One region of the Methylorubrum subtropicum genome, then DNA from elsewhere that is predicted to be linked to it. Evidence: riboswitches for the same ligand, from Rfam matches in the RefSeq annotation. Region 1 holds a riboswitch; each other region holds the start of a gene.
The links. A riboswitch is a leader RNA that binds a small molecule or an ion and turns the genes downstream of it on or off. The one in region 1 is predicted to bind cobalamin.
Positions count from the first base shown of each region.

Region 1 (3,271 bases):
CTCGCCGAGACGGTCGAGCCGCTCGGCCTCGACGCGCTGGGCTCGGCCACGCTTCACGTCGATCTCGGCTCGTTCCGGCACGAGACCCAGTATTCCCGGATCTTTCGCTCATGAGGACGGCATGACTTCCGCCAACGGCCCCGTGAACGGCCCCCTGCGCGTCGGCATCGGCGGCCCCGTCGGCTCCGGCAAGACGGCGCTGATGGAGCAGCTGTGCAAGCGCTTACGCGACGCCTACGACATCTGCGCCATCACCAACGACATCTACACCAAGGAGGATGCCCGCCTCCTGACCGTGGCCGGGGCGCTGCCCGAGGAGCGGATCATGGGCGTCGAGACGGGGGGGTGCCCGCACACGGCGATCCGCGAGGACGCCTCGATCAACCTCGCGGCGGTGGCCGAGATGCGCCGCCGCTTTCCCAGGCTCGACGTGGTGCTGATCGAATCCGGCGGCGACAACCTCGCCGCGACCTTCTCGCCGGAACTGGCCGACATCACCCTCTACGTCATCGACGTGGCGGGCGGCGAAAAAATCCCGCGGAAAGGCGGCCCCGGCATCACCCGCTCCGACCTCCTCGTCGTCAACAAGACCGACCTCGCCCCCCTCGTCGGCGCGGATCTTGCCGTGATGGAGGCCGACACCCGCCGCATGCGGGGAACCCGGCCCTACGTCTTCGCCTCGCTGCGCGAGGGCCACGGCGCCGACACCATCGCCCGCTTCGTCGTCGAGTCCGGCGGACTCGCAAAATGATGTTTATCCGGAGACACCGCATGACCTTCCGCTCGATGCCGCTCGCGGCAGTGCTCGTGCTCCTGCCCGGCGCGGCCTTCGCCCATCCGGGCCACGGCGAGGCGATGGGCTGGGCCGCGGGCTTTGCCCATCCGGTCGGCGGCGCCGACCACATCCTGGCGATGGTCGCGGTCGGGCTCATCGCCGGCCTCGTCGGCGGGCGGGCGCTATGGCTGCTGCCGGCGTCCTTCCTGAGCATGATGACGCTCGGCGCCGGCCTCGCGATGGCGGGCCTCGACCTACCCTTCGTCGAGCCGGCGATCCTCGCCTCCGTCGCGGCGTTTGCCGTGATGGCGGTCTGCGCCCGGCTGATCCCGCTCGCCGCGCTCGCCGGGCTCGTCGGCGCCTTCGCGGTGTTCCACGGCGCGGCGCACGGGGCCGAGATGCCCGAGACGGCCTCCGGCCTCGCCTACGGCCTCGGCTTCCTCGCCGCGACTGCCTTGCTCCACGCCGCCGGCCTCGCCGCCGGGCTCGCCCTGACGTGGGTGCTGCCGCGGGCCGGCGCCGCCCGCCAGGGCGCCTGATCCGGTTCCGGTCGGTCGCGCCGGTCGCCGGTCGCCGGCTCCCCCCGTCATTGCGAGGCGGAACTGACGCAATCCAGGGCGCGACCTTTTCGGAGGGGGCGAGACTGCGCCGACGAAACGGCTGCGTGCGAGCTTTCCCTTGGGAGTGCGGAGCACTGGATTGCGTCAGTTTCGCCTCGCAATGACGGGTTGGGGGTGGGAGCCGACGCGACCCTCCGGACACGGTAGGGCGGGTGTCTCCCGCGGGGCACAGCTCCACCGCTTCACATCCGGCGTTCCAACCGCGCGTTGACGGCGCGGGCGCGCGCCGTGCTAGCGTGGCCGTGACGGTTCCCCTCGGGGATCAAAAGGGAACGCGGTGAGGGTGAAAGCCCGATGCCGCGGCTGCCCCCGCAACTGTGAGCGGCGAGTCCTCCGCCACCTGTGTCACTGGATGCGCCGCATCCGGGAAGACGGTGAGAGGGCGCTGACCCGCGAGCCAGGAGACCTGCCGTCAGCCGTGGTCACACGCGAGGCGCGTCGGGCGGGGTGCACTGATGGGTTGCCGGGGACGGCATCGATCCTGCGAGGCTCGATCCGTCCGCGGCCTCGTTCGCGGTGACGTGCCACTGCCGTTGCCCGAGGCTTCTTTGCCAGTGTCCGATTCCCGACCCCCGACCGTCCTGCGATGGGCGGCGCTCGCCGCCGCGCTGCTGCCCCTCCCGGCGGGCGCGCAGGAGGCCGTCACCCTCGACGAACTCTCCGTCGCCGGGCAGGCGCAGCCGGCCCCCACGATCTTCTCGGCCAGCGCCGGCTATCCCGGCGGCGTCACCGGCATCGGCGGCGCGTTGCAGCCGGTGGCCTCGGCCAGCGGCGGCATCGTCTCCGGCGCGCAGATCAACGCCCGGCCGGTCACCCGCCCCGGCGAGGTGCTGGAAGCGGTGCCGGGCCTCATCGTCACCCAGCATTCGGGGGAGGGGAAGGCCAACCAGTTCTTCCTGCGCGGGTTCAACCTCGACCACGGCACCGACATCGCCCTGTTCGTGGACGGCATGCCGGTCAACATGCGCACCCACGCCCACGGCCAGGGCTATGCCGACCTCAACTTCCTGATCCCCGAACTCGTCGGTGCGGTCGAGTTCCACAAGGGCCCCTACTTCGTGCGCGACGGCGACTTCGCCTCCGCCGGCTCGGTGCGGATCGATTACCTCGACACGGTGGCCAAGAACGTCGCCCTGACCTCGATCGGCTCGTTCGGCTACCGGCGGGCGCTCACCATCGGCTCCGCGCCGCTCGGCGCGGGCAACCTCCTCGTGGCGGGCGAGGCGCAGACCTATGACGGCCCCTGGGACGTGCCGGACCGCCTGAAGAAACTCAACGGCGTGGTGCGCTACAGCCAGGGCACGGCCCTCGACGGGTTTTCCGTCACCGGCATGGCCTATTGGGCGAAGTGGAACGCCACCAACCAGATCCCCGAGCGCGCGGTGGCGGAGGGGTTGATCGGCCGCTTCGGCAGCCTCGATCCGAGCGACGGCGGCGACACCGGCCGCTTCTCGCTGTCGGGCCGCTGGAGCCACACCAGCGAGGCCGGGATCACCCGGGCCAACGCCTACCTCATCCGCTACCGGATGAATCTGTGGAACAACTTCACCTACTTCCTCGACGATCAGACGAAGAATCGGACCGACGGCGACCAGTTCCGCCAGCTCGACGACCGGGTGCTCGGCGGGGCGGAGGTCAGCCACACCGTCCCCGGCGACTTGTTCGGCATGCCGATGGAGAACGAGGTCGGCCTCCAGACCCGCACCGACGCGATGCGGGTCGGGCTGTTCGACACCACGCGGCGGCAGTTCCGGGAGGCCACGCTCGACGACCGGGTGCGGGAGACGAGCGCGTCGTTCTACGCTGAGAACCGGGTGCGCTGGACCGATTGGCTGCGCACCAGCGTGGGCTTTCGCGCCGACGGCTTCTGGGCCGA
Region 1 is NZ_JBBXMW010000038.1:7,720-10,990, forward strand. Features, by position in the region: gene AAHG03_RS26380 (urease accessory protein UreF) at 1-114, shown strand, start outside; gene ureG (urease accessory protein UreG) at 122-751, shown strand; gene AAHG03_RS26390 (HupE/UreJ family protein) at 772-1,314, shown strand; cobalamin riboswitch at 1,625-1,823, shown strand; gene AAHG03_RS26395 (TonB-dependent receptor) at 2,088-3,271, shown strand, end outside.

Region 2 (3,271 bases), on a different contig from region 1:
ACCCAGAGGTTAGCGACCTGTTCGGGGACGTTGACCGGCGTCTTGCCGGTGAAGTCGCCGAAATCGTCGTACTGGGCCTGCAGCAGGGCGAGGTTGGCGTCGATGCGCCAGCCGGCCCAAGGCAGCCACGACAGGGCAACCTCCGCCCCGTAGGAGGATTGCTGCCCGACCTGCGCCACGAGCTGGGTGCTGCCCGGCACCGGGGAGAGCACGTCCTTCTTGACGATGCGGTAGCCCGCCAGCGTCCACTCGACCGTGCCGCCGAAGGCCAGCCCCTTGGCGCCGACCTCGATCTGCTCGCCGGTCGAGAGTTTGAGGTTCGACAGCGATTGCGACAGCGAGATCAGGCTGTTCACCGGATCGGTGGCGGTGGCGTATTGCGCGTAGAGCGTCGTCTCCGGCGAGAGCGCGTAGACGAGGCCGAAGCGGTAGCCGAACGCCTGGAACGAGCGCTCGAAGAAGCGGTTCGCGGGATTCGTCGCGAGCAGGTTGGTGCGCTGGAGCGTCGGCGCGTCGAATCGCACGCCCGCCAGCAGCGAGAGCCGGTCGGTGAGTTCCAGCCGATTCTCGGCGAAGACGGAGGCCTGGTCCGTGTGGGTCACGTAGGCCGGCACCGCGCGACCGTCGGCGGGGAAGAGGCCCGGATCATAGCCGATCAGGGGGACGCTCTGCGGTGGCTGGTTCGAGGGCGGCTCGTTGAACGTGCCGCTGAAGTTGTTGTCGTGCTTGAACGCGATGCGGTTCACGTCGAAGCCGGCGGTGAACTGGTTCGGCAGGCCGAACAACGAGCCGCGGAACGTCGCGTCGAAGCGATTGCCGATCTGTTCCTGACGGTGGATGATGTCGATGTAATCCGAGCGGTTCACGCGGCCGGTCTCGGATTCGTAGACGTATCGCTCGACATCGAGCCAGTGGCGTCGGCTCTGGAGGCGGTAGGCGGTGTTGCGGATCGTGACTTCGGCGGACGGCGTCCACTCGGTGCGCAGCTGGGTCCAGTTGTCGGCCCAGGTGATCTTGGCGTCGCGGACGTTGTAGTTGTTGAAGCGCACGGCATCGAGCACGCGCCCGTTCACCAGCGGCGTGCCCCAGTAGCGCACAGGCTCCTGATAGCCGAGGTCGTGGGAGAGGGTGACGGCGAGATCGGGCCTCGCCTGCCACGTCAGCGCGCCGGAGACCGCGAGGTTGCGGAAGTCGCCGTTGGGGGTGATCCAGCCGTCGGCGCGGTTGCCGCTGACGTTGAGGCGGTAGGCGACCGATTCGCCGATCGGCCCGGTCGAGTCGATCGCCGCGCGCATCAGCCCGTCCGAGCCGAGGCCGACGCGGGCGACGTTCAGCGGCGTGAACAGCGGCTTCTTCGACACCACGTTGACGATGCCGCCGATGGCGCCCTCGCCGTAGAGCACCGAGGCCGGCCCGCGCAGCACCTCGATGCGCTCGACGTTCCACGTGTCGAACGGGAAGGTCAGGGTGTTGGCGCCGACATAGAGCCGCGTGCCGTCGAACAGCGTCTGGATCGAGTTCTGCCCGGCAAAGCCGCGCGCGGTGAAGGCACCGAGCCCGAAGCCCGGCGAGCCGAAGGTCGAGATGCCGGTGCCGTTCTGCGAGACCGCCTCCAGCACCGAGGACTGGCCGCGCAAGCGGATGGTCTCGCCGGAAACGATGTCGAGGCTCGCCGGCGTCTCCAGCGGCGTCAGCCCGAGGCGGCTCGCCCCGCGCGAGGGCGTGCGGAGGTTGAGGCCGACCGGTGAGGCCTGGGTGAGGCTGGGTTTACGGAGGGCAGCCGCGGCCTCGGCGCCGATGGCCTCGGCAGGCACGTTCACCGGCACGTCGAGGTCGCGGGCGACCGCGATCTCGTCGAGCCGGGTTTCCACGGAAGCGCCTTGCGCGGCGGCGGCGACGGGGAGGGCGCTCGCGAGCGCGGCGAGGATCGGCCGCGCGCGGCGGCTTCTTTTGGGGGGAGACATGGAGAAAAACGGGCCTCGGGCGGCGACGGTGGCACGTCACCGCGAACGAGGCCGTGGCACGGGTCCGATAGGGCACCCGCGCTCCGACACCCGCCGGGGCACCCCGCCCAGCGCGTTTCGCGTGTGACCACGGCCGACGGCAGGTCTCCTGGCTCGCGGGTCGCCGTCCCTCATCGTCTTCCCAGGCGAGGCGCCCAGTGACGTGGTGATGGGGGACTCTCCGCTCACAGTTGCGGGGGCAGCCGCGGGGTCGGGCCGAAGCCTTCACCGCGTTCCCTTTTGATCCCTCTCGGGAACCGTCTACGGTCACGCTAGGCGGCCGGGACCATCACGGTCAACCGAATGTCGCAGGGACGGCGCGGATTCCTGTGCCCCAAGCTTCGAGGCAATGGGCCCCAAGAAAAAAGGCCGCCCCGATGGAGGGCGGCCCGAAGTCTAGGGAGGAAACGCCCAAGAAGGGCAACGGGACCGCGACGCCATCGCGATCTCGCATGAGCTTTTGTTTCACGGTGCGCTGCACAAAACAATCCGGGTGGAAACGATCCCGGCCATGCGTTCGACGCATGGATTATGGATTCAGAGGCTTCCGCCCGGCGTCGGCCGGGGTCACGAAACGAAACCGGCGCCCCGGCGGTTCACGAACGACGCGCTGAAATCCGCTCTCGGAGACCCCGATGCCCCGCTGGATGCTCGTCTTCCCCGTCGCCCTGCTGCTCGCCGCGATCGTCGTCGTGTTCGCTTTTCAAGGCACCGGCCCGACCCAGACCCAGGACACCCACGCCACCGAAGGCGGCGGCCGGACGAAGACGCCGTAAGGGGAGGGGGCGTTCGTGTGATCAACGGCCTCATCCATCCAACCCCCTCATCCTGAGGTGCAGCGCAGCGGCCTCGAAGGAGGGCTCCAGAAGTCGCGCGATCCGCTGGAGCCCTCCTTCGAAACTCCGCTTCGCTCCGCACCTCAGGATGAGGGATGGGGTGGGAGCATTGCCCATAAGTTCAACACATAAAGGCCACGGTCTCGCACGCGCCTTGCTTCACTTCGCCGACGAATCTTTTCGAGGCTTCGACGGCGATGCGGATTCCGGCCCTTCTTCCCTTCCTGCTCACGGCCCTGCCGTCGCCCGCCGAAGTCATGGCGATGGAGGCGCATATCGCGGCGGTGGAGTTCGCGGTCGCGGCCGATCCGCTGATCGGCAAGCGGGTGACGCTGGACGATTGCCATCTCGTCTTCGCCACCGAGAGCGAGGCGACCTGCCTCGGCCTCGCGCCGGAGGCCGCCGACAATACGGCGCCGCCGCTGCGCCGGG
Region 2 is NZ_JBBXMW010000004.1:154,106-157,376, forward strand. Features, by position in the region: gene AAHG03_RS07670 (TonB-dependent receptor) at 1-1,964, opposite strand, end outside; cobalamin riboswitch at 2,086-2,280, opposite strand; gene AAHG03_RS07675 (hypothetical protein) at 2,639-2,779, shown strand; gene AAHG03_RS07680 (hypothetical protein) at 3,037-3,271, shown strand, end outside.
Region 2: another riboswitch for cobalamin. It lies ahead of AAHG03_RS07670 (TonB-dependent receptor); the one in region 1 lies ahead of AAHG03_RS26395 (TonB-dependent receptor).

Region 3 (3,271 bases), on a different contig from region 1:
GAGGATTGAACATGGCGAAATATCTGACGGCCGCGTGTGCCACCCTGGTCGCCACACTGAGCTTTTACGGCAGTTCGACGGAGGCGAGTGCCGGCTGCCGGGGATGCGGTCCGGTGCCTCCGGTCTATAATTATCGTACCGTCAACAAGGTCGTGAACAGGACCCAGTTTCGCGACGTGCAGCGCACGCATTACGTGCACAGAACCCGCCACATCTTCAATATCACGCGTGTGCAGCCTATCGTGCGCGTCCACACGGTCACGCGCGTTCACCATCACAGCGTCCCGGTGACCCACAACGTCAACGTCTCCCGGGTCCAGCATCTGCCGGCGCATTACGTGCATACAAGCAGCGTTCGCAACATTCAGCACGGCTGCGGCTGCAACTGAGATCCCGCATCGGCGGGCGGCGCCACGCCGCCCGTTGACGGGTCACTCGCGACTCGCCGTTTTCGGCCCGACCACCAGACAGGCCCTGGGGCAGACCGGCGCTCGACCGAGAAGCCGGCCGAGCGCCGCCTGCGGGCCGGCGCCGCAGAGCTTGCCGAGAAAGCTCCGGTCCTCGCTGCCGATCTCCGGAATGCCGCAGGAGGCCAGCATCGTGCGCTCCGCCTGATCCCACAGGGACACGAAGGCCGTCCTGATCGGCCGATCCCTGAGGGCGGTCCACGTCGCCGTGTTCTGTCCGGCCGCCTCCACGTAGAGCGCGACGAAGCTCATCAGCGCCGCCAAGCCGTCGCGATGGGACAGCTGCACATCGGGGTTGCGCCGGTCGGCCAAGGCGATGGCCGTGTCGAGATCGTGCGTGTAGGCGTTCAACTCGTCGAGCAGGTAGCGGAAATCGGACGCCGCGGTGGCGTTGCCCGGTTGCAGGTACGTGGAGACGAAGACGCTCGGGCGGAACTGGTGGGCGATCCTCGACGGTGCCGGCAGCGTCCTGTTCTCGGGCGGACGCTTCAGCATCCCACCCCCGATCAGCGGGTAGGCGTCCGCCTCGCCCGTGATGTGGTGCAGCGACTCGTGCACGGCCGTCGGCAGGCCGTACTGGGCGTCGTCGCAGTCGAGCCAAGCGTGGAAGAAGGCCTTGTCGCCGACCTGCTGGAAGACCGCGTAACCGTTCGGCGAGGCGGCTTTCAGAACCTTGATCGCTTGCGCCTTGCAGTCGCCGGCAGCCGCGGGCTCGGCGCTGAAAACGGCAGCCGCCTGCAAGGCGAGGCCGCACAGGACGGCCCGGACGACTCGGCGCATCTGTCGGTATCCCATGAGATGACGACGATGCGCGCGGGATGGTTAACGCATCGTTTCGGGCCGATGCTCTAAGACCTCGTTTTTGCCGCGCATTCTTTCGCCGAACCGGTATCCACTTCGTCGGAAAGCGCTCCGAGGCGGGTCTCCTGGCTCGCGGGTCGGGGGCCCGGCCTCGCCTTCCCGGTGCGCGGCACCAGTGATCCGGACGGCAGGGGTTCGCCGCTCACAGTTGCGGGGGCAGCTTCGGCCTCGCTCCGCAGAGCCCACCGAATTCCCTCTTTGCCCACGGACCGAAACCCGTGGGAACCTTGGCCCTGTCAACCGCGCCGATAGGGCCGGCCCGGTCGATACACTGTGGCGCATAATGCAACAGTATTACATCTTTTGTGGCCATCGGGACACAGGCGACTCGGCCCGCCGGTCGACCGGCGTCGCGCGATGGCTCGCCTCTCCTGTCACATCGATGCAACAGCGCTGCGAATTGAGTCCATCATTTTAATTATTCCAAATCATACCTTTCCGCCCCACAAAGTTTTCATTCGAAATGCCAACGTCTTGGCCGGCCGAAAAGACCAATTTGGAAGCTATTTAAACTATCCGACCATCTGCACAAGTCTTGCTTCATAGCTCACGCGACCGCAGGAGAACGACGGCGACGCGAGGGGCCGTGGGCGACAGGACTTGGGGAATGGACGGCATATCGGTCGATGCGCTTCATCGCCGCGAGGGATCGAAGCTGCAGCGCTTCCTCCTGCGCCGGCTCGGCAACCCGACCGACGCCGCCGACGCGACGCAGGAGACCTATCTGCGCATGCTCGCGGCCCTGTCGCGCACGCGGGTGGAGCACCCGACCGCGTTGCTGTTCCGGATCGCCCACAACGTCGCGCTTCGCACCCGCAACCGCCGCCGGCTCGAGCAAAGGCTGTTCGCCGACGAGGGCGAGGTGGACTTGGCGGAGGCCGTCGACGGCTTCGCGCTGCCCGAGCGGCAATCGATCGCGCGGCAGGAACTGAAGCGCCTCGCCGCAGCGGTCGATGAACTGCCGCCGCGCTGCCGCGAGGTGTTTCTGCTGAGCCGGTTCGACGGTCTCGCGAACGGCGAGATCGCGACGCGCCTCGGCATCTCGCGCAACATGGTCGAGAAGCACATCATCAAGGCGCTGCTGCAGTGCCGCCGCCGGCTCGACGATTTTTGAGACCACGACCTCAGGATGTCGGCGCCTCGTTGATCTAAAGGTCGGAGAACATCGCCGGGCACACGGCGGGATCCGGGGGGAGACGGCGTGGCCGGCAACGAAGATACCGACACGGGCGACGACCCGATCCTCGAGGCCGCCGCGGGCTGGGTCGCCCGCCTGTCCTCCGCCGATGCCACCGAGGCCGACCGGGCCGCGTTCGAGGCTTGGCGGGCCGCCGACCCGGCCCATGCCGGAGCCCATGCCGAGATGGAGAGCCTGTGGCGCCGGCTCGGGCAGTTGCCCGACCGCCGCCCGGCGCCGTCCGGGGCGCGGCGCGGGCGGGCCTCCAAGATCGTGCCGGCCCTCGCCGCCGCGGCCCTACTCGCGGGCGCCCTGTCCTACCAGTACGGCCTCATGGATCGCCTGCGGGCGGACCTGTGGAGCGGCGTCGGCGACATCACCCACGCGACGCTGCCCGACGGCAGCCGCGTCGATCTCAACACCGACACCGCCCTGGTGCTGCGCTTCACCGCGGGGGAGCGCCGGATTACGCTGCTGCGCGGCGAGGCGAGCTTCGACGTAGTGTCGGACCCGAGCCGGCCGTTCACCGTCGAGGCCGGGGGCTTGAGCGCGCGGGCGGTCGGAACCCGCTTCTTCGTGCGCGCCGACGGGAGCGACAGCCCGGTCGGCGTCGCCGAGGGCCGCGTCGAGGTCGCGGAGGCGGGCCGCCGGGCCCTGGTCTCGGCGGGCCAAGCCGTCCAGCGCGGCGAGGATTCCTCGCTGACCGCGACGGCGGCGAACGTGGAGCGCGGCCTAGCGTGGCGCGAGGGCCGGCTGCTCTTCGCCG
Region 3 is NZ_JBBXMW010000001.1:510,929-514,199, reverse strand. Features, by position in the region: gene AAHG03_RS02390 (hypothetical protein) at 12-389, shown strand; gene AAHG03_RS02385 (hypothetical protein) at 432-1,247, opposite strand; cobalamin riboswitch at 1,367-1,573, opposite strand; gene AAHG03_RS02380 (RNA polymerase sigma factor) at 1,936-2,442, shown strand; gene AAHG03_RS02375 (FecR family protein) at 2,530-3,271, shown strand, end outside.
Region 3: another riboswitch for cobalamin. It lies ahead of AAHG03_RS02385 (hypothetical protein); the one in region 1 lies ahead of AAHG03_RS26395 (TonB-dependent receptor).